One region of the Ruegeria sp. BHSC026 genome, then DNA from elsewhere that is predicted to be linked to it. Evidence: riboswitches for the same ligand, from Rfam matches in the RefSeq annotation. Region 1 holds a riboswitch; the other holds the start of a gene.
What was found. Region 1 has a riboswitch for cobalamin ahead of AC2FME_RS13485 (DUF1636 family protein). Riboswitches for the same ligand answer to the same signal wherever they lie in the genome.
Positions count from the first base shown of each region.

Region 2: it holds a riboswitch for cobalamin, as region 1 does, so the genes downstream of both, AC2FME_RS07690 (hypothetical protein) here and AC2FME_RS13485 (DUF1636 family protein) in region 1, are expected to answer to the same signal.

Region 1 covers NZ_JBXWRV010000011.1:210-10,665, reverse strand. Annotated here, with positions in the region: gene cobJ (precorrin-3B C(17)-methyltransferase) at 1-627, opposite strand, end outside; gene AC2FME_RS13510 (precorrin-2 C(20)-methyltransferase) at 624-1,352, opposite strand; gene AC2FME_RS13505 (precorrin-8X methylmutase) at 1,349-1,978, opposite strand; gene cobG (precorrin-3B synthase) at 1,978-3,105, opposite strand; gene cobN (cobaltochelatase subunit CobN) at 3,102-6,395, opposite strand; gene cobW (cobalamin biosynthesis protein CobW) at 6,402-7,457, opposite strand; gene AC2FME_RS13485 (DUF1636 family protein) at 7,460-7,843, opposite strand; cobalamin riboswitch at 7,926-8,130, opposite strand; gene AC2FME_RS13480 (LysR family transcriptional regulator) at 8,203-9,078, opposite strand; gene AC2FME_RS13475 (NAD(P)-dependent oxidoreductase) at 9,187-10,143, shown strand.
Region 2 covers NZ_JBXWRV010000004.1:282,663-293,118, forward strand. Annotated here, with positions in the region: gene AC2FME_RS07650 (type 1 glutamine amidotransferase domain-containing protein) at 1-635, opposite strand, end outside; gene curA (NADPH-dependent curcumin/dihydrocurcumin reductase) at 669-1,697, opposite strand; gene AC2FME_RS07660 (organic hydroperoxide resistance protein) at 1,734-2,147, opposite strand; gene AC2FME_RS07665 (TetR/AcrR family transcriptional regulator) at 2,209-2,799, opposite strand; gene recR (recombination mediator RecR) at 2,913-3,506, opposite strand; gene AC2FME_RS07675 (YbaB/EbfC family nucleoid-associated protein) at 3,553-3,897, opposite strand; gene AC2FME_RS07680 (DNA polymerase III subunit gamma/tau) at 3,984-5,738, opposite strand; gene AC2FME_RS07685 (protein-tyrosine phosphatase family protein) at 5,895-6,398, shown strand; gene AC2FME_RS07690 (hypothetical protein) at 6,402-6,809, opposite strand; cobalamin riboswitch at 6,897-7,111, opposite strand; gene AC2FME_RS07695 (TetR/AcrR family transcriptional regulator) at 7,140-7,712, opposite strand; gene AC2FME_RS07700 (alpha/beta hydrolase family protein) at 7,796-8,653, shown strand; RNA gene ffs (signal recognition particle sRNA small type) at 8,716-8,812, opposite strand; gene AC2FME_RS07710 (bifunctional 2',3'-cyclic-nucleotide 2'-phosphodiesterase/3'-nucleotidase) at 8,853-10,456, opposite strand, start outside.

The DNA.
Region 1 (10,456 bases):
GGTCGCGATGCGGATCGCCTCGTCTGGGCGCGATACGGCGCGAGCGAACAGGATCAGACGCTCGGGCTCGCATTCCTGCCGTAGGATTTCCAGCGTCTTTACAAAGCCTTCAGGCCGCGACTTCGAGCGGGGATTGTAAAAGGCCATTGCGAAATCGGCCTGCGCGGCCAGCCGCAGGCGTTTCTCGATCACGGCCCAGGGCTTGAGGTTGTCGCTGAGGTTGATGGCGCAGAAATCATGGCCCAGCGGCGCGCCCGCCCGGGCCGCGGCGGCCAGCATGGCGGTGATGCCGGGCAGAACCTCGACAGGGATCTCGTGCCAGGTGTCGGGGCCGTTTTCCAGCGCCTCGAACACGGCGGCAGCCATGGCAAACACGCCCGGGTCGCCCGACGAGACCACGACCACCCGCTTGCCCTCGGCCGCCATGCGCAGCGCGTGCTGCGAGCGGTCGATCTCGACCCGGTTATCGCTGGCGTGCAGGGTCAGGCCCGGCCGTTCAGCCACCCGCGCGACGTAGGGAATATAGCCCACCACATCAGTCGCATCGGCCAAGGCGGCGGTCACCTCGGGGGTCACCAGCGCCTCGTTTCCGGGGCCAAGCCCGGCGATCTTGACCCAGCCGTTCATGGCCGCCGCCCCTGTCCGTGCACGATGATGATCGAGAAATAGGGCGTGACCTCGGTGCAGGCGTCGCTCAGCTTGCGGACGGTCTGGTTGGGCATCTGCGCGTATTCCACGATCCAGGCCCGGTCGAACAGGCCCGCCGTTTTGAGCGCGCGTTTCACCTTGTCGATGTTGCGGCCGATCTTCATAACCACCAGCGCGTCGGTGCGCGCCATTCGGTCGGCCAGAACCTCTTCGGGCAGGGTGCCCATCAGCACCGTCAGGATGTCGTCGCCCCAGGTGATCGGATCACCCGAGGCCGTCCAAGCGCCCGACATGCCGGTGATCGCCGGCACCACCTCGACGGGCACCACGTCGCGCAGGCGGGTGTAGAGATGCATGAACGAGCCATAAAAGAACGGGTCTCCCTCGCACAACACCACCACGTCCTCGCCCTGATCGGCCAGTTCTTTCAAGCGCGCGGTGCAGCGTTCGTAGAACTCGGCCAGAAGCGCGTTGTAGCGCGGATCGGAGACCGGGATCTCGGTTGTGACTGGGTATTCCATGGGAAACTCGACCGCATCGTCGCGGATCATCCCGTTGACGATCTTGCGCGCCTGCCCGCTTCGGCCGGGCTTGCGGAAATAGGCCACGTGTTTCGCGTTGCGCAACAGGCGGTCGGCCCGGACGCTCATCAAATCGGGATCGCCTGGGCCGAGGCCCACGCCATAGATCGTGCCCATGGTCATTCCGCCCGGCTTGCGATGGCGTTGATCGCGGCGACGGTGATGGCGCTGCCGCCCAGACGACCCTTGACGATGCAGCTGGGGACGGGCTGGGCCTCCCACAGCGCGTCCTTGGATTCGACCGCGCCGACAAATCCCACCGGGCAGCCGATGATCGCGGCGGGGCGGGGGCAGTCTGGGTCCTCGAGCATGTTCAGCAGGTGAAACAGCGCCGTGGGCGCGTTGCCGATGGCGACAAGCGCGCCTTCAAGGTGCGGGCGCCACAGTTCCAGCGCGGCGGCGGATCGGGTGTTGCCCATCTTCTCGGCCAGCGGGCGCACGCGCTCGTCCTGCAGCGTGCAGATGATCTGATTGTCGGCGGGCAGGCGAAAGCGGGTGACGCCTTCGGACACCATCCGCGCGTCGCACAGGATCGGCGCGCCGTTCTCCAGCGCCGCGCGCGCGGTGCCCACGAAGCCGGGTGAGAAATGGATGAACTCTTCCAGACCGACCATCCCGGCGGCATGGATCATGCGGACGGCGACCTGCTCTTCGTCGGGGTCGAAACGGGCCAGATCGGCCTCGGCCCGGATCGTGGCGAAGGATTGCTTGTAGATCGCCGCGCCGTCGGTTTCGTATTCATAGGGCATCAGGTCAGGTCCATGGTCTTCAGTGTTTCGGGGTCCAGCCCGCGCTGCAGGGGCTCATCTCCCGCGCGGCCGTGTTTTACAAGATCAAAGCGCCCGTCGCGGCCCACCAGCGTCAGATCGGCTGCGCCCATGCGCGCGCAGCCTTTTGCGCAGCCCGAGACATGCAGGCTGCCGGACACACGCGGGGCCAGCGCGCGGGCGATGGCGCGGGTCTCGGCCTGCGCCTGCGGGCAGAATGGCGCGCCGGGGCAGGCGTCGGTGGCCAACAGGGGGTCGGCGCCGTCGGTCACGAAGGCCGGGGCGGGGGTCGCCGCCCCGCCTTCCAGCAGGAACAACCGCCAGGGCGTGACACGCAGGGCAGCGGCGCCCGAGGCTTCGACCAGCGCGCGCAGGTTGTCGGCGGGCAGTTGCCCGAAGGCCGCGCCGTAGATCGGGCCGATTGCGCTATTGCCGGGTTGCAGCGGGTGGGCCGTGGGTCCGGGGGCGTGGCCCTGCCATTCCTTGGGCAGCTCCTGCGCTGCGATCAGACGGGCCATGCGGCGGGTGTCAGAAGTGAAGCGCTCGGCGAACCACTGGGCCAGTTCGATCACGCAGTCGATCGCCGCGTCCTCGGTCACCAAACGGCCGGTCTCGGCCCCGTCGGCGCGCAGGATCAGGCCCGAAGGTCCCCGCTCCAGCCGAATATCGGCCGAGTCCCCGGCCAGCAGCCGCGCCTGGTCGGTATCCACCGCAAAGCCGAACTTGGCGGGCAGGGCGGGCAGGTCGCCCAGCCGGTCGACCAATGCCTGTGTCAGGCGCGTGGTCAGGTCGCCCGGTTGATACAGCGGCGACACAAGGATGTTGCGCCGGGTCTCAAGCCCCGGTTCAGGATCCAGAAGGTTCAGCGCCGACAGCTCGGCCAGCAGCGCATGATGGTCCGTCTCGGCCACGCCGCGCAGTTGCAGGTTGGCGCGGTTGGTCAGGTCGATGGTCCCGTTGCCGAACCGCAGGGCCAGATCACACAGCCCCAGCGTCTGCGCGGCGCTCAGCCGGGCCAGACGCGGGCGCACCCGTACCACCAACCCGTCGCCGGACATCATCGGGCGATGCGCGCCGGGGCACCAGCCCTGAACGACCGGGGCGCTCATCCCAGCCCCTCCAGATCGGCGCGGATCGAGTTGCGGCGGGTGTTCCACAGCCCGGCCTCGTACAGCGCGCGGAACCGGTCCTGCATGGCTTGATGGGCCTGCGGATTGGCCTGCTGCAGGAACGCGTCCACCTCGGGGTTGCCCAAGGTCGCATCGTGGTAGAGGTCGAACAGATGCGGGGCGACGCTGCCTGACAAATGCGCGAAAGACGCCATGTGGTCGAGCGTTGCCGCGATCTCGGCCGCACCGCGGAAGCCGTGGCGCTGCATCCCGGTGATCCAGTCAGGATTGGCGGCGCGCGCATGGACCACGCGGCTGATTTCCTCGGGCAGAGTGCGGGCGCGGGGTGTTTCAGGGCGCGTATTGTCCAGATGATACAACTGCGCCTGCCCGCCGGTCAGCTTTTTGGCGGCGGCAAAGCCGGCCTCGTGCGTGGCATAGTCGTTTGCCAGCAGCAGGTCGGTTTCGGTCAGGTCCTGCAGGTGCACGAAACTGTCGGCCTGCGCCACGCGCTGGGTGATCCCGTCGGGGTCGTGGGCGATGTGCTCGCCCTCGAAGGCAAAGGCACTGGCGTCCAGCCAGGCCTGACCGGCCTGCGCGCGCGCCTCGTCTGTATAGGTTTCCGACAGGTGGGTCATGTTCAGCCCATAGCTGCCTGGCGCCGGGCCATAGACGCGGGCGGTGGGCGGCTGACCCGCATAGGGGTTCCAGTCGGGCGCCTCGTCGCGTTCCGACAGCGCCCGGACCGCCTGTCCGAACAGGGCCGACAGGGTCGGGAACACGTCGCGGAACAGGCCCGAGACGCGCAGAGTCACGTCCAGCCGGGGGCGCTCCAGATCGGTGATCGGCAGAACCTCGATCCCGCTCACGCGCTCCGACCCCGGATCCCAGACCGGTTTGACGCCCAGCAGGTGCAGCGCCATGGCGAATTCCTCGCCCGCCGTACGCATCGTGGCCGAGCCCCACAGATCGACGATCAGGCCCTTGGGATAGTCGCCTTCCTCCTGCAGGTGGCGGCGCACCAGTTCTTCGGCCAGTTTCACCCCCTGCGCATAGGCCGCGCGGGTCGGGACGGAGCGCGGATCGGTGGTGAACAGGTTGCGGCCCGTGGGCAGCACGTCGGTGCGCCCGCGATAGGGCGAGCCGGACGGCCCGGCCTCGATCCGTTTGCCGGCCAAAGCATCCAGCAGGGCCTGCCGTTCGGCCTGTGCCGACGCGGCAGTGTCGAAATTGCCCGCACTCTGCGGCGCGCGGCCAAAGACATGCAGCCCGTCGCCGAACTGGCTTTCCTTGATGTCACAGACGAAACGGTCGATGCGGGTGATCGCCTCGGCGGTGCTGGTGGCCTGATCCAGCCCCAGATCGGCCTCGAGCCCGATGGCGCGGGCCTCGTCACGGATATCGGCCTGCAGCAGGTCGCGCCGCTTGGGGTCCAGCCCGTCGGCGTTCGAGAACTCGTCCAGCAGCGATTCCAACCGCACCATGCGGTCGGGCGTGCTGCTCTGCTTCATCGGCGGCGGGATGTGGCCCAGCGTGACGGCCCCGATCCGGCGCTTGGCCTGCGCGGCTTCGCCCGGATCGTTCACGATGAACGGGTAGATCACCGGCAGATCGCCGATCAGCGCCTCGGGCCAGCATTCCGCCGAGAGCGCCACCGATTTGCCCGGCAGCCATTCCAACGTTCCGTGTGCGCCGATATGAATCAGCGCATCCGTCCCCAACCCGTGCCTCAGCCACAGGTAAAAGGCCACATATCCGTGCCGGGGCGTGCGCGACAGGTCGTGATATTCGTCGTCCCGCAATTCCGGAGTGCCGCGTTCGGGCTGCAGCGCCACCAGCGCCTTGCCGCGCCGAAGCGCGGTGAAGTGGAATGCCCCATCGGCGCAGGCCGGGTCATCCTCGGGCGCACCCCAGACGGTTTCCAGATCGGCGCGCAACGCTTCTGGCAGTTGCGCAAGTGCGGCGCGGTATGCCGAGACCGGCCATGAAATCCGGGCGTCCAGCAGCGTGTCGGCAATCGGCTGGGCGGGGGCGGTGTCATACCCCGCGCCCTGCAGGTCGGACAGGATCGCCTCGGCCGAGGCCAGCGCGTCCAGCCCCACCGCATGGGCCATCTGCCAGTCCTTGCCGGGATAGGTGGACAGGACCAGCGCGGGTACCTGTTGCGCCTTTGGTTTCTCGGCCAGGTCCACCCAGGCCATCGCCCGGTCGACGATGGCGGCAATCCGGTCGGGCTCGGGGCGGTGGGCGAAGCGGGAGTACTCAAGATGCGGGTCGCGCTTGCCCGGTTCCTTGAACGAGGCGACACCGGCCGAGATGCGCCCGTCCACCTCGGGCAGCACAACATGCATGGCCAGATCGGCAGGCGACAGGCCGCGCTCGGCCTCAGCCCAGGCCTTGCGGCGCGAAGTGGCCAGAGCGACCTGAAACACCGGCACGCCCGCCACGTCCAAGGGCGATGTGCCCGACGCGCCCTTGCCCGAAAACGAGGTGGCATTGATGATGGCCGAGGGCGCCATCGCTGGGATGTTCTCAGCCAGCCATTGCGCCGCCGCAGGCGCTTTGAGCGAGGGTGCGAACAGCCCCACCGCCTGATGACCCCGCGAGCGGACTTCCCGGATCAGGGCCGCTACCGGCGCGGTATCGGCCGAAGTCAGATAGGCGCGGTAGAAGGTCACGATGATGCGCCGGCCTTCGCCCGCGAAGGCGTCCTCGGGTGCGATCACACCGCGATCCGGGCACCACGCTCCGCATTCGGGCAGGGTCTTGGCCCCCATAACCGGCCCGGCATAGAGCCCCGCCGCCAGCGCCATCTGCGCCAGTGCGGCTTGGGCCGCGACCTCGCCACCGGTGTCGCACAGATGCGCCAGTCGCCGCAGGGTCGAGACCGGCAGGGTCGAATAATCGTCCAGCCGCGTATCCTCGCGCCCGTCGGCGGGCAGCACCGCCAGCGCGATGCCCTTGGCCTGCGCCAGCGCCAGCACCTGCTGCAACCCGTAGGACCAGTAGGGCACGCCGCCGATCAGGCGGATCAGGATGCCCTTGGCGCCCTCCAGCGTCTGCTCGACATAGGTATCGACCGACAGCGGATGTTTCAGCGCCGTCAGGTTCGCCAGCCGCAACGAGGGCATCCGCCCCTCGGGCCCGCCGCCGCGATGCCAGCCGGCCGCGAAAGCACCCAGATCGCTATCCGAAAAGGACAACACCACCAGATCCGCCGGGCTCTGGCCCAGATCGGTCGGGGTCTCGGTTTCTTCGAGCCCGTGGCTTTCGCGGAAGACGACGTGCATTGGTGCTTACTCGACGGCCTCGGTGACGCCTGTCAGGATGCCACGGATCGCGGATTCGTCGATGTCGTGATGCTCGGCGATGACCACAAGGCGCGAGCGGCGCTCTTCGTCCGGTTTCCACGGGCGGTCATACTGGTGCCGCACCCGCGCGCCGACCGCCTGGACCAGCAGACGCATCGGCTTGCCCTGAACGGCGGCATAGCCCTTGACCCGCAGGATGTTCAGCTCGTTCGCCAGACGTTCGATATTGGCGACCAACTGCGCCGGGTCGGTCTGTTCGGGCAGTTCGACCACGATGCTTTCGAAATCATCATGTTCGTGGTCGTCATGGCCATCGTGATGCGAGGGGCGGGCGTCCATGTCGTCCTCGGCCGCGGCGCCTAGCCCCAGCACCACGCGCACGTCTACCGCACCTTCGGCCACTTCGACCACGGGCAGGGGGCGGGGCGCCTCGGCGGCGATGATCTCGCGCGCTTTGGCCACGCCTTCGGGGCGGGCCAGGTCGGGCTTGGTCAGCAGGATGATGTCGGCGCACGAGATCTGGTCCTCGAACACCTCGGACAGGGGTGTTTCGTGGTCGATCGAGTCATCGGCCATGCGCTGGGCGTCCACCGCCGCGACATTCGGGGCAAAGCGGCCTGCGGCCACGGCCTCGGCATCGGCCAGGGCGATCACGCCGTCCACGGTGATCTTGGAACGGATATCGGGCCAGTCGAACGCCTTGAGCAGCGGTTTCGGCAAGGCCAGACCGCTGGTTTCGATCAGGATGTGATCAGGGCGCGGGTCCAGCGCCATCAGCGCCTCGATCGTGGGGATGAAGTCATCAGCCACGGTGCAACAGATGCAGCCATTGGCCAGTTCCATGATGTTTTCCGCCGGGCATTCGGGGATGGCGCAGCTCTTCAGGATTTCGCCATCGACACCCACATCGCCGAATTCGTTGACCACCACGGCCAGGCGCTTGCCCTGCGGGTTCTGCATCAGGTGGCGGATCAGCGTGGTCTTGCCCGAGCCGAGAAAGCCGGTGATGACGGTGACGGGAAGTTTTTCGAGGGTGCTCATGCTCAGGCTCCAATCGGGGGAATGCGGGCGGCGCAGTTCTTGCGGAAATGTTCGGGGCGGTCGCGCCATCTCACAAGGCCATCTTCGGTGGCCAAGTACTTGGTGGCGCCTTCGACAATGATCTCGACATGGTCGGATTCGTTCAGGTTCTCGTAGACGAAGGTCCAGCGCGACGGCCCGCCTCGCAGAACGATTGAGCAGCCCTGATCGCAGTTAGACAGGCATTCGACCGGCTTCAGGGTGATGCCTTCGGGCAGGTCGGCTGCGGCCAGCGCCTTGTGCAGCAGCGTGCCGGGGCGCTGGGCGTCATCCTCGATGGGCAGCCCGCGTCGGCAGGTGGTGCAGACCAGCAGCTCGACTGGTGCGGTCTCGGTCACGTCTCTCATCCCCCCTCTATTGGTTGTCGGGGGACGGGGTATGCGCGGGCCACGTTGCCGACATGGGCCCGACACCGGAACACCCCGTCCGGTTTGTCTTCGGGCGTTGGCAGGTCTCCCGGCTTGCGGATGTCAGAGCGGTGCTCTGTCGGATGTCCTGCCTTCCCGGCCTGCGGCCAGTGGCATTTGGGCACCCTCTCCGGTCACGGTCGCGGGGGCGGCTGCGTTTGACGGAAAACCGCTGACGCATTCCCTTTTCATCTGCTTGCACAGACACCAACGCAAGCGACATGCGGCACGGGCAGGGGGGTTGTCAAGCGCGCGGGGCCAAGTGCCTTGCCTCGGATCGAAAAAGCGACTTGCCAGGATCAATCCGCGGCATCGCTGGCCAGGCAGTCGCGCAGCCAGGCCAGGAACAACTGGGCAGGGATGGACGGAGGCGCCGCGCTGACGCTGCGGATCAGGTAATGCGACTGGGCAAAGGGAATCGCCGGCCCCGCAATCCGGATCGGCGCACCCTGGGCGATGGCGTTGCGCGCGAACCGCTCCAGAACGGTGGCGTAGCCCGCGCCGGCCATCACCAGTTGCAGCGCCGTGACGGTCGTATCCGCCGAATGGCGCGCGGGGCGGTCGGGCAGGTCGATGCCCGTGGCCTCGAAGTACCGCGCCCAGTTGTCCTCGTACCCCAGAATGTGGATCAACGGGCCGTTTTGCAGGTCTGGCGACGAGTCCTGCGCCCGGCAGACGGGCACCAGCCGTTCCGAGCACAGTCGGTCCGCCGCAACACCGGGCCAGTCGCCATAGCCCAGCCGGATTTCCACGTCTACATCCGCGGGCGTGGCCGAGTCGTTCCAGATATGCGACACAAGCCGCACCGGGATCTCGGGGTGCTGGGCGCTGAACGCGGGCAGCTCGGCCGCGATCCAGTAGGTCATCGTCGATATCGCCGCCCGGATGGTCAGCGCCTGTCGCGAGGCGGGGCCGAATAGGCTGTTGGTGGACAGCGCGATATCCGACAGCGCCCGGCGCACGGTCAGTGCATACGACTGGCCCAGCTCGGTCAGCGACAGGTGTCGCGCGTTGCGGGCAAAAAGCGGCTGCCCGAGGTCCGCCTCGAGCGAGCGGATATGCAGCGATACCGCCGTCTGGGTCAGGCCCAGTTCTTGCGCGGCAGTGGTGAAATTCAGGTGGCGGGCGGCGGTCTCGAAGCTGCGCAACCACGCCGGATTGGGCAGGCGGTCCATTCAGCACCAAAATAATTTTTGTATAGATAGCTTTATTATTCGTTTCTTTTGTCGATGGGCAACGGAAATACTCGGGCCAACGAAAACGCGCCTGCGGGAGGGCAGAACATGAAGGTCGGGTTCATCGGTTTGGGCAATGTGGGGGGCAAGCTGTCGGGGTCGCTGCTGCGCAACGGTATCGACCTGACGGTGTACGACCTGAACCCCGATCTTGTGGCGGAATTCGCGGCCAAGGGGGCCAAGGCCGGCGAAAGCCCGGCCCAGATGATGCGCGATTGCGATGCGGTCATCACCTGCCTGCCGTCGCCCGCTGCCTCGGACGCGGTGATGCAGCAGATGCTGCCCGAGGTGAGCCACGGCAAGATCTGGATGGAGATGTCCACCACCGATGAGGCCGAGGTCAAACGGCTTGGGGCCATGGTGATCGAACGCGGCGGCGCGGCGGTGGACTGCCCGGTTTCGGGCGGGTGCCACCGGGCGGCCACGGGCAATATCTCGATCTTCGCGGGCTGCGACCGGGCCACGTTCGAGCGGATTCTGCCGTTCCTGACGACGATGGGCCGGCGCATCCTGCATACCGGCGATCTGGGCACTGCCTCGGTTCTGAAGGTGTTGACCAACTATCTGGCCACAGCCAACCTGATCACCTGCGCCGAGGCGCTGGTGACCGCCAAGGCCGCCGGGATGGACCTGAACACCACCTACGAGGCGATCAAGATCTCGTCCGGTACGTCCTTCGTGCATGAGACCGAAAGCCAAGTGATCCTGAACGGCTCGCGCGACATTTCCTTCACCATGGACCTGGTGAAAAAGGATATCGGCCTGTTCCAGGAGGTCGCAGACCGCGCCGGCGTGCCGTTGGAGATGAACCCGTTGATGATCAAGATTTTCGACGACGCCATCGCCCGCTATGGCGCGCGCGAGCTGTCGCCCAACGTCATTCGACGGCTCGAGGATGCAACCGGGCTGAGCATTACCGCGCCCGGTTTTCCGGCCGAGATGCAGGACGATGAACCTGAAGAGCCGGGGTACGAGGTGATTCCGCAAGGCCGAAGCACGGTCTGAACCGACGGTCAGCAAAACGGCGGCCTTCGGGGGGCGTCTTGCTTGAAACCCAAGGTGGCAGTGTCCCCTTGCGCGGCCAAGAACAGTTCGAGCTGGATTTCGACCAATCGGAAGGCAGCGATGCGGAACCAAGTCGGAGCAGTGGAGGCGAGTACCGGAATCGAACCGGTGTACACGGATTTGCAAGAGATCGACATCAAAAATAACCAATGAAATTCAATGTTATGCGCGGGAAAGTTTTCGTTGTGTGCCGTTTTGTGTACAGTTAAGCTTTTCCGCAATTAGTTGATTTTATTTGCTTTTTCAGCTGTCT
Region 2 (10,456 bases), on a different contig from region 1:
GAGGCCGGGTTCTGGCCCGTGACAAGGCGCCCGTCGCTCACCGTCAACGGGGCCCAATCGTCGGCTTTTTCGTAATGCCCGCCATTGGCCTTCAACATGTCCTCGAGCAGGAAGGGTACGATGTCGGTCAGTCCCACGGCCGCCTCTTCGGAATTCGAGAACCCGGTGACGCGGCGTCCCGAGACCAGCGGCTTTCCGTCTTGGGCGGTGGTGTGCCTGAAGACCGCAGGCGCGTGGCAGACGGCGCCGACCGGGCGATCCGTCGCGACGAAGGTTTCGATCAGGCGCTTGCTGTCCGCGTCTTCGGCCAAGTCCCACAGCGGGCCGTGGCCGCCCGGATAGAAGATTGCGTCAAAGCCTTCGGCGTCGATTTCCGACAGGCGCCGGGTCGATGCCAGCTGGGCCTGCGCGTCCGTGTCTGCCGCAAAACGCCGGGTGGCATCGGTCTGCGCGGCGTCTTCGTCGCTGGCCGGGTCGATGGGCGGTTGCCCGCCCTTGGGCGAGGCCAACACGATCTCGGCCCCGGCATCCTTAAACACGTAATAGGGGGCCGCGAACTCTTCCAGCCAAAAGCCGGTCTTGCGGCCCGTGTCGCCGAGTTGGTCATGAGACGTCAGAACCATGAGGATCTTCATTGCTTTTCCTTTCGTTTGGCTTGTCTGAAGCTGTCAGTCTTGCGCAACGCGGATCACGCGTTTGCCGAAATTCTCGCCCCGCAGCAGGCCGATCAGCGCCTTGGGGGCGTTTTCCAGCCCGTCGATCATTTCCTCGCGGTACTTGACGCGGCCGGAATTGACCCAGTCACCCATCTGAGCCGCGAAGTCGGGGTAGAGGTGGCCGAAATCCTCGAAGATGATGAACCCCTGCACCGTGATCCGCTTGCGCAGGACCTGACCCAGAAACCAGTTCATCCGGTCCGGCCCTTCGGGCAGCGCGGTGGCGTTGTATTGCGATACCAGCCCGCACACAGGGATGCGGCTTTTGGGGTTGAGGTTTGGGATCACCGCGTCCAGCACCTTGCCGCCGACATTCTCGAAATAGATGTCGATGCCGTCCGGAACGGCCTGGCCGAGCTGCTCGGCGAAATCAGGGGCCTTGTGGTCGATGCAGGCGTCGAAACCCAGCTCGTCCACCGCATGGGCGCATTTCTCGGAGCCACCGGCCACACCAACGACGCGGCAGCCCAGAATCTTGCCGATCTGGCCGACCGTGGCCCCGACCGGCCCGGTCGCCGCGGCGACCACGATGGTCTCACCGGGTTTCGGCGCGCCGATCTGCGTCAGGCCGGCCCAGGCCGTAAAGCCCGGCATGCCGAGCACCCCAAGCGCCCAGGACGGATGCGAGGGCGCCTGGCCGAGGTTCAGCACGCCCTCGCCGTCCGACAGAGCATAGTCCTGCCAGCCATTGAAGCTGAGCACCCAGTCACCTCCGGAAAACCCGTCGATCTTCGAGGAGACCACGCGCGCCACGGTGCCGCCCACCATGACCCCGCCGATCTCGACCGGCGGTGCATAGGAGGGGGCGTCGCTCATGCGTCCGCGCATATAGGGGTCCAGCGACAGGTAAACCGTGCGCAGCAGCATCTGCCCCTCGGCCGGTTCGGGGATATCCGTTTCGACCATGCGCAGCGTATTGGTGTCGGGTTCGCCCTTGGGGCGTTCGGCCAGAACGATCTGGCGGTTCCTGGTGTCAGACATGTCGTGTCGGTCCTGTGGATTGCGTTGAGTGCGTGATCACGCGTTGGTATCGACATGCAGGCGCACGTCGATATTTCCGCGTGTAGCGCGGGAATATGGGCAGACCTGATGCGTCGCCTCGACCAGCTTGCGGGCGTCTTCATCGGACAGCCCGGGCAGATGCGCGGTGATGTCGAGGTCCAACCCATAGCCACCATCCGACCGCTGCCCCAAACTGACCGCCACCGTGGTGCTGGCGCCGGTTGCATCCAGCCCCAGCGATTTCGCCATCAAATCCATGGCGCTGTCGAAACAGGCGGCATAGCCAAGGGCAAAAAGCTGTTCGGGGTTGTGGCCGTCGGCCTGAGAACCCGGACGCACCATCGGAATCGACAACGAGCCGTCATCCAGCGCGGTCACCCCCGACCGGCCACCGGTGGTCGTTGCGGATGTTTTGTAGAGAATTTTCATGGGCAGGCTCCTGTTTTCGGCTTTCTAATAGACCGGTCGTCTAGTATATGGTCAAAATTTTTTACATGGGGCGTATCGCGGATGCGGTTGATTTCATGGCCGATTCCAGCGGCTCGACCGATCCGGAGAGGCCAGCGACCAGGCTGGCGCCGAGCCACTGGTGATAGATCGCGCGCGCAGTCAGTGCCGGGTCCTCGAGCCGGGCCACCGAACCTTCGGCGATGCCGTCGCGCAGGGTCTGGGTCAGGGCCTCGACGATGCCGTCCACGGCGTTTTGCAGAACACCGCTCATGCTGTCTGACAGGTCCGAAACCTCGGCCGCAAGCTTGACGACCAGGCAGCGCTCTTCGGGGTTCTGCCCGGTCTGTTTGCGGATCCAGCCCTGGAAATAGGCAAGGAATCGATCATGCGCGTTCAGCGAGGGGTTGTTCAGCGTGTCCGCCAGCCCTTGTCGGTAATCGTCGGCAAAACTTTCTAGAAGCGCGCAGCCATAATCCTCTTTCGAGGCGAAGTAATGGTAGAACGAGCCCTTGGGAACTCCGGCCTCTTTCAGCAGGTCGCTCAGGCCGACGCCGACAAACCCACGTTCGGCGGTCAGCCGGCGGCCCACGGCCAGAATCTGTTTCCGGGTATCCTTGCGTTGCGTGCTCATGGGTCACGAGATGGCAGTTAATAGACCGGTCGTCTAGTGGGATGATGGATGAAAATCCAGATGACGTAACGTCGGGTCATCGCCCACGAAGAAAGTGCACGGATTTCGAAGCCTTACAGTTCCTTCCGCGCCCGCAGCGCTGCGGTGATCGTCCCGTCATCCAGATAATCCAACTCGCCCCCGATCGGCACGCCCTGCGCCAGCGAGGTCAGGCGGACCTGTCCTTCCAGCTGATCTGCGATGTAATGGGCCGTGGTCTGCCCGTCGACGGTGGCGTTCAGGGCCAGGATCACTTCGGTGATGTTTTCGGCAGTCACCCGGTCAAGCAGGCGGGGGATGCGCAGGTCATCCGGGCCGACGCCGTCCAGTGCCGAGAGCGTTCCGCCCAGCACATGGTAGCGGCCTTTGAATACCCCTGCGCGTTCCATCGCCCACAGGTCGGCCACGTCTTCGACCACGCACAGCTCACCGGTGGCGCGGTCTTCGGAATTGCAGATGTCGCAGATGTCGGTGGTGCCCACGTTGCCGCAGTTCAGGCACTCGCGCGCGGTGGCGGCGACCTGCTGCATGGCGTCCGACAACGGCGTCAGCAGCAGGGCGCGTTTGCGGATCAGGTGGAGCACCGCCCGCCGGGCCGAGCGCGGCCCCAGCCCCGGCAGCTTGGCCATCAGGTCGATCAGGGCGTCGATGTCACTGTTCGAACTCATGGCCTGTCCTGCGTGGCTTTGGCGGCGGGGGTTTGAGTGGCGAAGATCAGAACGGCAGCTTGATGTCCGCCGGCAGACCCATGCTTTCGGTCAGCTTGGCCATTTCTTCCTGCGACCGCTCGGCCGCTTTGGTCTGCGCATCCTTGATGGCGGCCAGGATCAGGTCCTCGACTACTTCCTTGTCGTCGCTGTTGAAGATCGACGGATCGATGTCCAGACCTTTCAGCTCGCCCTTGGCCGAGGCCGTGGCTTTGACCAGGCCCGCGCCGGATTCGCCGACGACCATGATGGTGTTCAGCTCTTCCTGCATCTGCGCCATCTTGGTCTGCAGTTCCTGCGCGGATTTCATCATCTTGGCCATGTCGCCCAGACCGCCGAGTCCTTTGAGCATCTGTATGTCTCCTGTCATTCGAATTGCGGCCTAAATACGGGCCGTCTGCGTCCTTCACAAGGGCAGCGCGCCTTCTGCGCGGGTGATTAGTCTTCCTCGAATGGATCCCATTCGTCCTCGACCTCGGGCAGGGCTTCGGTTTCGACCTTGGCCGCGCGGTCCTGAGGGGTTTCGATCCGGGTGATGCGGGCCTTGGGGAACTGTGTCAGAACCGCCTGAACCAAAGGGTGTTCTTCGGCCTTGGCCTTCAGCGCCAGCTCGGCCGCGTCGCGCAGTTCGGCGATGGTGGGCGCGTCCCCGTCCGAGACGATCGAGACCGCCCAGCGATTGCCGGTCCAGCGCTGCAGCGCGGACCCGAGCCGCGCGGCCAGGTCGGTGGGGGCCTTTTCGGTGGGCGTGAATTCGATCCGTCCCGGCTGGTACGAGACGAGGCGGACGCCGTTTTCGACCTCGACCAGCAGTTTTACGTCGCGGTTGGCGCGGATCAGTTCGACCACATGCTCAAAAGTTGGATAACGCGCCAGCGCGGTCTGCACGTCCTGGGCCAACGCCGCCGTCGGCGCGCCGCCCACGCCACGCGGGGCCGGCGCATGGGCCGAGGCCGTCGCGGTCACGGGCGGGGCGCTGTTTCCGGCGACCGGAACGCCGCCCCCCGGCCCGCCGACGGGCGGCGGAGGGCTGTCCTGAAGGCGCTTGATCAACTCTTCCGGGCTGGGCAGATCGGCCACATGGGTCAGGCGGATCACCGCCATTTCCGCGGCCATCATGGCGTTGGGGGCGGCCGAGACTTCCTCGAGCGCCTTCAGCAGCATCTGCCACATCCGGGTCAGCACCCGCATCGGCAACGCCTCGGCCATCTGCTGTCCGCGGATGCGCTCATCGGGTGAGACGGTCGGATCTTCTGCCGCGTCAGGGGTGATCTTCACCACCGAGACCCAATGGGTGATTTCGGCCAGATCGCGCAGCACTGCCAGCGGGTCGGCGCCCTCGGCATATTGCGCACCCAGTTCGGTCAGGGCCCCGGCCGCATCGCCACGCAGGATCATGTCCATCAGGTCCAGCACACGGCCCCGGTCGGCCAGCCCCAGCATCGCGCGCACCTGATCGGCGGTGGTTTCGCCGGCGCCATGGCTGATCGCCTGATCCAGCAGCGAGGTCGCATCCCGGGCCGAGCCTTCGGCGGCGCGGGTGATCAAGGCCAGCGCGTCATCCGAGATTTCCGCGCCCTCGGCGGTGGCGATCTTGCGCAGCAGGCCGATCATCACTTCGGGCTCGATCCGACGCAGGTCGAACCGTTGGCAGCGCGACAGCACGGTGACCGGAACCTTGCGGATCTCTGTCGTGGCAAAGATGAACTTCACATGCTCGGGTGGCTCTTCCAGCGTTTTCAGCAGCGCGTTGAAGGCGCTGGTCGACAGCATGTGGACTTCGTCGATGATATAGATCTTGTACCGCGCGCTGGCGGCGCGATAGCGCACGCTGTCGATGATCTCGCGGATGTCGTTCACGCCGGTGCGGCTGGCGGCGTCCATTTCCAGCACGTCCACATGGCGACCTTCCATGATGGCCACGCAATGCTCGCACTGGCCGCAGGGTTCGGTCGTTGGTCCGCCATTGCCGTCGGGGCCGATACAGTTCATGCCCTTGGCGATGATCCGGGCCGTGGTTGTCTTGCCGGTGCCACGGATGCCGGTCATGATGAAGGCCTGCGCGATCCGGTCCGCCTCGAACGCGTTTTTCAGCGTGCGCACCATGGCATCCTGACCGACCAGGTCGGCAAAGGTTTCCGGGCGGTATTTTCGGGCGAGAACCTGATAGGCGGGGCTGGACTGTGTGGTCATGTCTGCTCTGACGGATTCGTACTGACGATGCAGGGTAGAGTTCCCGGTGCCCCGCGTCCACAGCGCCGGTGCAGGTTTTTCGCTTTGGCGGTGGCGCTGGTTGGGCCATACTGGACCAATAGTTTTCAGTGATGCGTTTCCCGAGGGGTGGTTTCGATGTCCAATCTGGTTGTTCATGCCCTGCAGGTCGGGGGCGGTTCGCTTGCCCTGACCTCGATACCCGGCGGAGGCGGCGACTACCGCGGCGACCTGGACCTGATCGGGGGCTGGGCGCCGGGTCTTGTGATCTCGATGACGACTCTGGCCGAGATGGTCGCCGTGGGGGCGGGCGATTTCGGATCGGACATCCAAGGGCGTGCTAGCCGCTGGGCGCATCTGCCGGTCGCCGATTTTTCGGCGCCGGGGGATGAATTTGACGGCCAGTGGCCGCCAGTCAGCGCCGCCGCCCGCCATGCGCTGAGCGGCGGCGGGCGAGTTCTGGTGCATTGCCGGGGGGGCTGTGGACGATCCGGCATGGCCGTTCTGCGCCTGATGATCGAATGTGGCGAAGCCCCGGAACCGGCGCTCAAACGCCTGCGGGCCGTTCGCCCCTGCGCCGTGGAAACCGAGGCGCAGTTGCTCTGGGCCGTGGCGCCGGCTCGGGTTGCTACCCCGGACTGACCGTCAGATGACTGCCGGCAAGGCGTGTTCCGCCAGGGTGGTGGGATCGAGCGCGACCGCCTGCAGCATCGCGCAGGGTGACGTGTCCAGCCCCTGCGCGGGGCAGGCATCGGCCTGATCATTGAACATCAGGTCGGCATAGGCGTCCAGGCTTTGCGTATCTGCCCCTGCGCGTGCGCCGCAATACACCCGGATCAGGTCGGCGCGAGCGTCAAAGCGGGCCATGCAGCCCGGCGTGCAATGGGTCAGTTCGCTGCTGCCTTCCACCCGGAAATCGGGCGAGGTTGCCGCGTCGGCCGCCGCGACCGCCTGCGCGACCGACCGGGCCAGATGCGCCAGCGCTGGGCAGGTCCTGCCCGTGCGTTGGCAGACGGTTGCGGAAAATTCGTGCGTGTTGGTCTTCCAGATCATGATGCGCCCTCCGCGCGCTGGGCGGGGCGGACCGGGGCGGACAGCCGATTTCACGGCCAGACCCTGCCCGGACACCCCGTCCGAGTTTCGGTTTCACGTTTGATGGCAGGTCTCCTGACTTGCGGGTCGTTGCTTTGCCGACCTTCCCAACCTTGCGGTCAGTGGTATCTCGGCATCGCTCTCCGCCTACAGTTGCGGGGGCAGTCCCGGCATTGGCCCGTTCCGATTGTCCCGGGGGGGCCGCACCGTGTTCCCTTTTCATCCCGGCTGAAGGCGCGGGAACCATCACCCAATCGCTAGCGGTCAGGGTCGGGCCGTGTCAAGCCGCATTCAGTCGCGCGGCTGGAACCGGTCCCACGGGACATGCTCGGGCAACCGGCGCAGTACATTCGAATCCCGACGCGCGCGCGCCAGTTGCCAACCGCCCTGCATCATGATGAACAGGGTGTCGGCCGCCATGTCAGGATGCGCGACGCCGAACCGTTCCGCGTGGCCGCGCACCTCGTCGATCCAGCTTTCGTACAGCCGGTCGGCATGGTCGCGGAAGGCCCGGTTGTCGGGGCTTTCGAACAGGGTGGCGGCGATCGGGCAGGTCTCCCATTGCGGCGAGGTGTCGAACATTTTCGCGATCTTGTGGCAAAGGGTGGTGACTCCTGCGCGGAAATCCTGCGCGTCGTTGAACGCCGCCGCGATCATGTCGCGCATCCCGTCCGAAGCCCAGCTGGCCGCAGCGAGGGCAAGATCCTGCTTTCCCTTTGGAAAATGGTGGTACAGCGAGCCTTTGGGCGCCCGGGCCTCGGTCAGGATCTCGGTCAGGCCGACACCGTTGTAGCCCGAGCGCTGGAACAGCCGGGCGGCGGTCTGGGTCAGGCGATCGCGGGTGTTTTGCGGACGTCGGGTCATCTTGCACGCATCTTGACAGGGCTGGACCGATCGGTCCAGATGAAATTATTAGACCAATCGGTCCAGAGCGCTTGGAGGCATGGATGTTGGATTCGCAGCAGACCGTGAAAGTCGAGGATTTCGAGTTTTTGGCGAGCGAGGCAAACCTGTCGGCGCGGCTCTATGCACCGATGGCCATGCCGGAAATCGCGGTCGTACTGAACGGGGCAACCGGCGTGCCGCGGGACTACTACCAGCATTTCGCGCGGTGGCTGGCCGCTGAACGGGGCATGGCCTGCCTGACCTATGACTATCGCGATTTCGGGACATCTCTGAAACGGCGCCTGAAAGACTCGGATGCCACGATGGCCGATTGGGCGCTGAAGGACATGCCGGCGGCGCAGGCCGAGATGCGGCGGCGCTATCCCGATGCCAAGCTTTGGGTCATCGGTCATTCGGTCGGCGGGATGCTGGGGCCGCTTCAGCCCGGGATCGACCGGATCGACCGGATGATCTGCGTGTGTTCGGGGCTGGTGACCCTGGCCGATCATCCCTGGCCCTACAAAGGGTTGGCGAGCCTGTTCTGGTATGGTCATGTGCCGCCTCTGGTGCGTCTGGTGGGCTATCTGCCGGGGCGGATGCTTGGGTTCGGGTCCGACCTGCCATCCGGGGTCTATTGGCAGTGGCGGAAGTGGTGTACGTCACCCGACAGCTATCTGCCGGAACTGGGCGACACGCTTCCGCCGGCCGATTGGGGCCGAATGACGACCCCGGTGGACGTCATCGCCCTGGAGGATGATCAGACGGTTCCGCCGCCGGCGGTCTGGCGGCTGGCCGAGCTGTACGGGCCTGCGGCGCGGCGTCATCTATTGACCCCGGCCGCCTTCGGCCTGCGCGAGGTCGGCCATGTCGGCGCCTTCGCCCGGCGCAGCCGCGCAATCTGGCCGCGGCTGATTGCCTGACGACCAGTCCGGCGGCCCTGCATCAGGGAATGATCGGAAAACAGTGTGCCATGACGGCATCAAGTGAGAGGTTGGACAGCGACCCAAGCGGGGCTCGTTGTGGCTGCTTCCTTCCGGACCTGACCAGGTTGGCGAGGCGCTTGCCCGCGCCAACCTCTCGACCGCCGATATAGGCATCACGCAGGCGCTTGGCAACCCGTCACGGCCACAGCCGGATCCGGAGAAAGCCCTGGTCGTCCAACCCAAGCGGCTCGGGGCTGAAAGCGGCCAGTTCATCCAGGTATTTCTCGGCGCCCGGTCCGGTGCGCAGCACGGCCGCACGCCCGTGGAAACCGGTCAGGGAAAAGCTGGCCGGAGCATCTTCGAGCGGATCGCGTTCCAGCGCTCCGGACAGGTAATCCCGGACGATCGCGCGGATATTCATACGCGGCATCTGGATCGCCGGATTTTGCCGCAGGATCGGGAAATTGCCACCGCCATTGGTCCGATAGTTGTTGACGGCCACGACATAGGCCTGTTCCGGCGTAACCGGGGTGCCGTGATGGCAAAGGTTTCGTATCCGCCCATTCTCGTTACCGGTCCGGTGTCCGCCAAGGTCGAAACGCGGCGGGCATGACGGATCGATTTTGTAGGTCACCCCGTGCAGAACGTCAAAATTGTGCCCGGTCGCCTGCGGGTCTATCAGGTCTGCTTCGCGGGCGCCGTCGATTTGCCGGTAGACTGCTGCCGACATTTCCAGCCAATCCCGCAACTGCGCACCGGTAACGACGACCGCGCGCAACTCATTGGGAAACACATGCAGATCCGACACGTGGCGCAGGAACACGTCGCCCCGCGGAACATCGGTGAAATGGCGTGGCCCGGCCCGACCCCCGAATTTGGACGGTGCTACGCTCGACAGCAGCGGAAGGTTTTCCAACTTCGACTCTTTCAGAACCGGCCGCAGCGCTGCGGCCTGGGCGGCGGCGACCAAGGCCAGGCCGCGATCCAGCCCGCAGAAAGTGAAATAGCTGTGCATGGCCTGCTCCGTCCGCCCGACCGGCGATGCCGCACGGCGGCGTGTCCGTGCGTGTCCGGTTTGAAACACTTGCATCATCTCGGGGTCTTCGGGCACAGGCCCCGCATCCGGCTGCGCAGGCTGAACAGAGCGGAGTCGGCCGGATTTCGCGACGATTTTCCACCTTGTCGCATCTCGCTCCAGCGTCAGGTCGATCACGCCCAGATGCGTTCCGGCGGTTCCGGGCATGACCACGGGCTTGCCGTGGATCAGACCGTTTTGCAGGTCCATGCTGGCCACCGGGTCCGGGACGTCTGCGGGAAACAGCATGTGCGTGTGCCCGGCCACGATGGCATCCACGCCGGCCAGAGCGGCCAACTGGATCACCACGTTTTCGGACATGGGGGCAGGTTCGGCGTCACCAAGGCCGCAATGGGCAAGGGCAATCACCAGGTCACAGCCGCGGTCGCGCAGTTCGGCAATGCAGGTCCGGGCGGTGGAAATCGAATCGGCGACCTCGACCTGCCCGTCCAGATGGTGTGCTTCCCACCGGGCGGTCTGCGGCGGCAGGATCGAAAAAACGCCGACGCGCAGCGGAACCTCTTGGCCGCCGACCCGCATCCGACGTGTTAGTACGACCCAGGGCTGCCAGGCCTGCGCCCGTCCAATGCGCCGGAGATTGCCGCACAGCACCGGAAACGGCGCGTGTTCGACGATGGCTTCCAGAACGGGCAGCCCGAAGCTGAAATCGTGGTTGCCAAGCGCGATTGCGTCATAGCCCAGTTTCTCGAAAGCCGACAACAGCG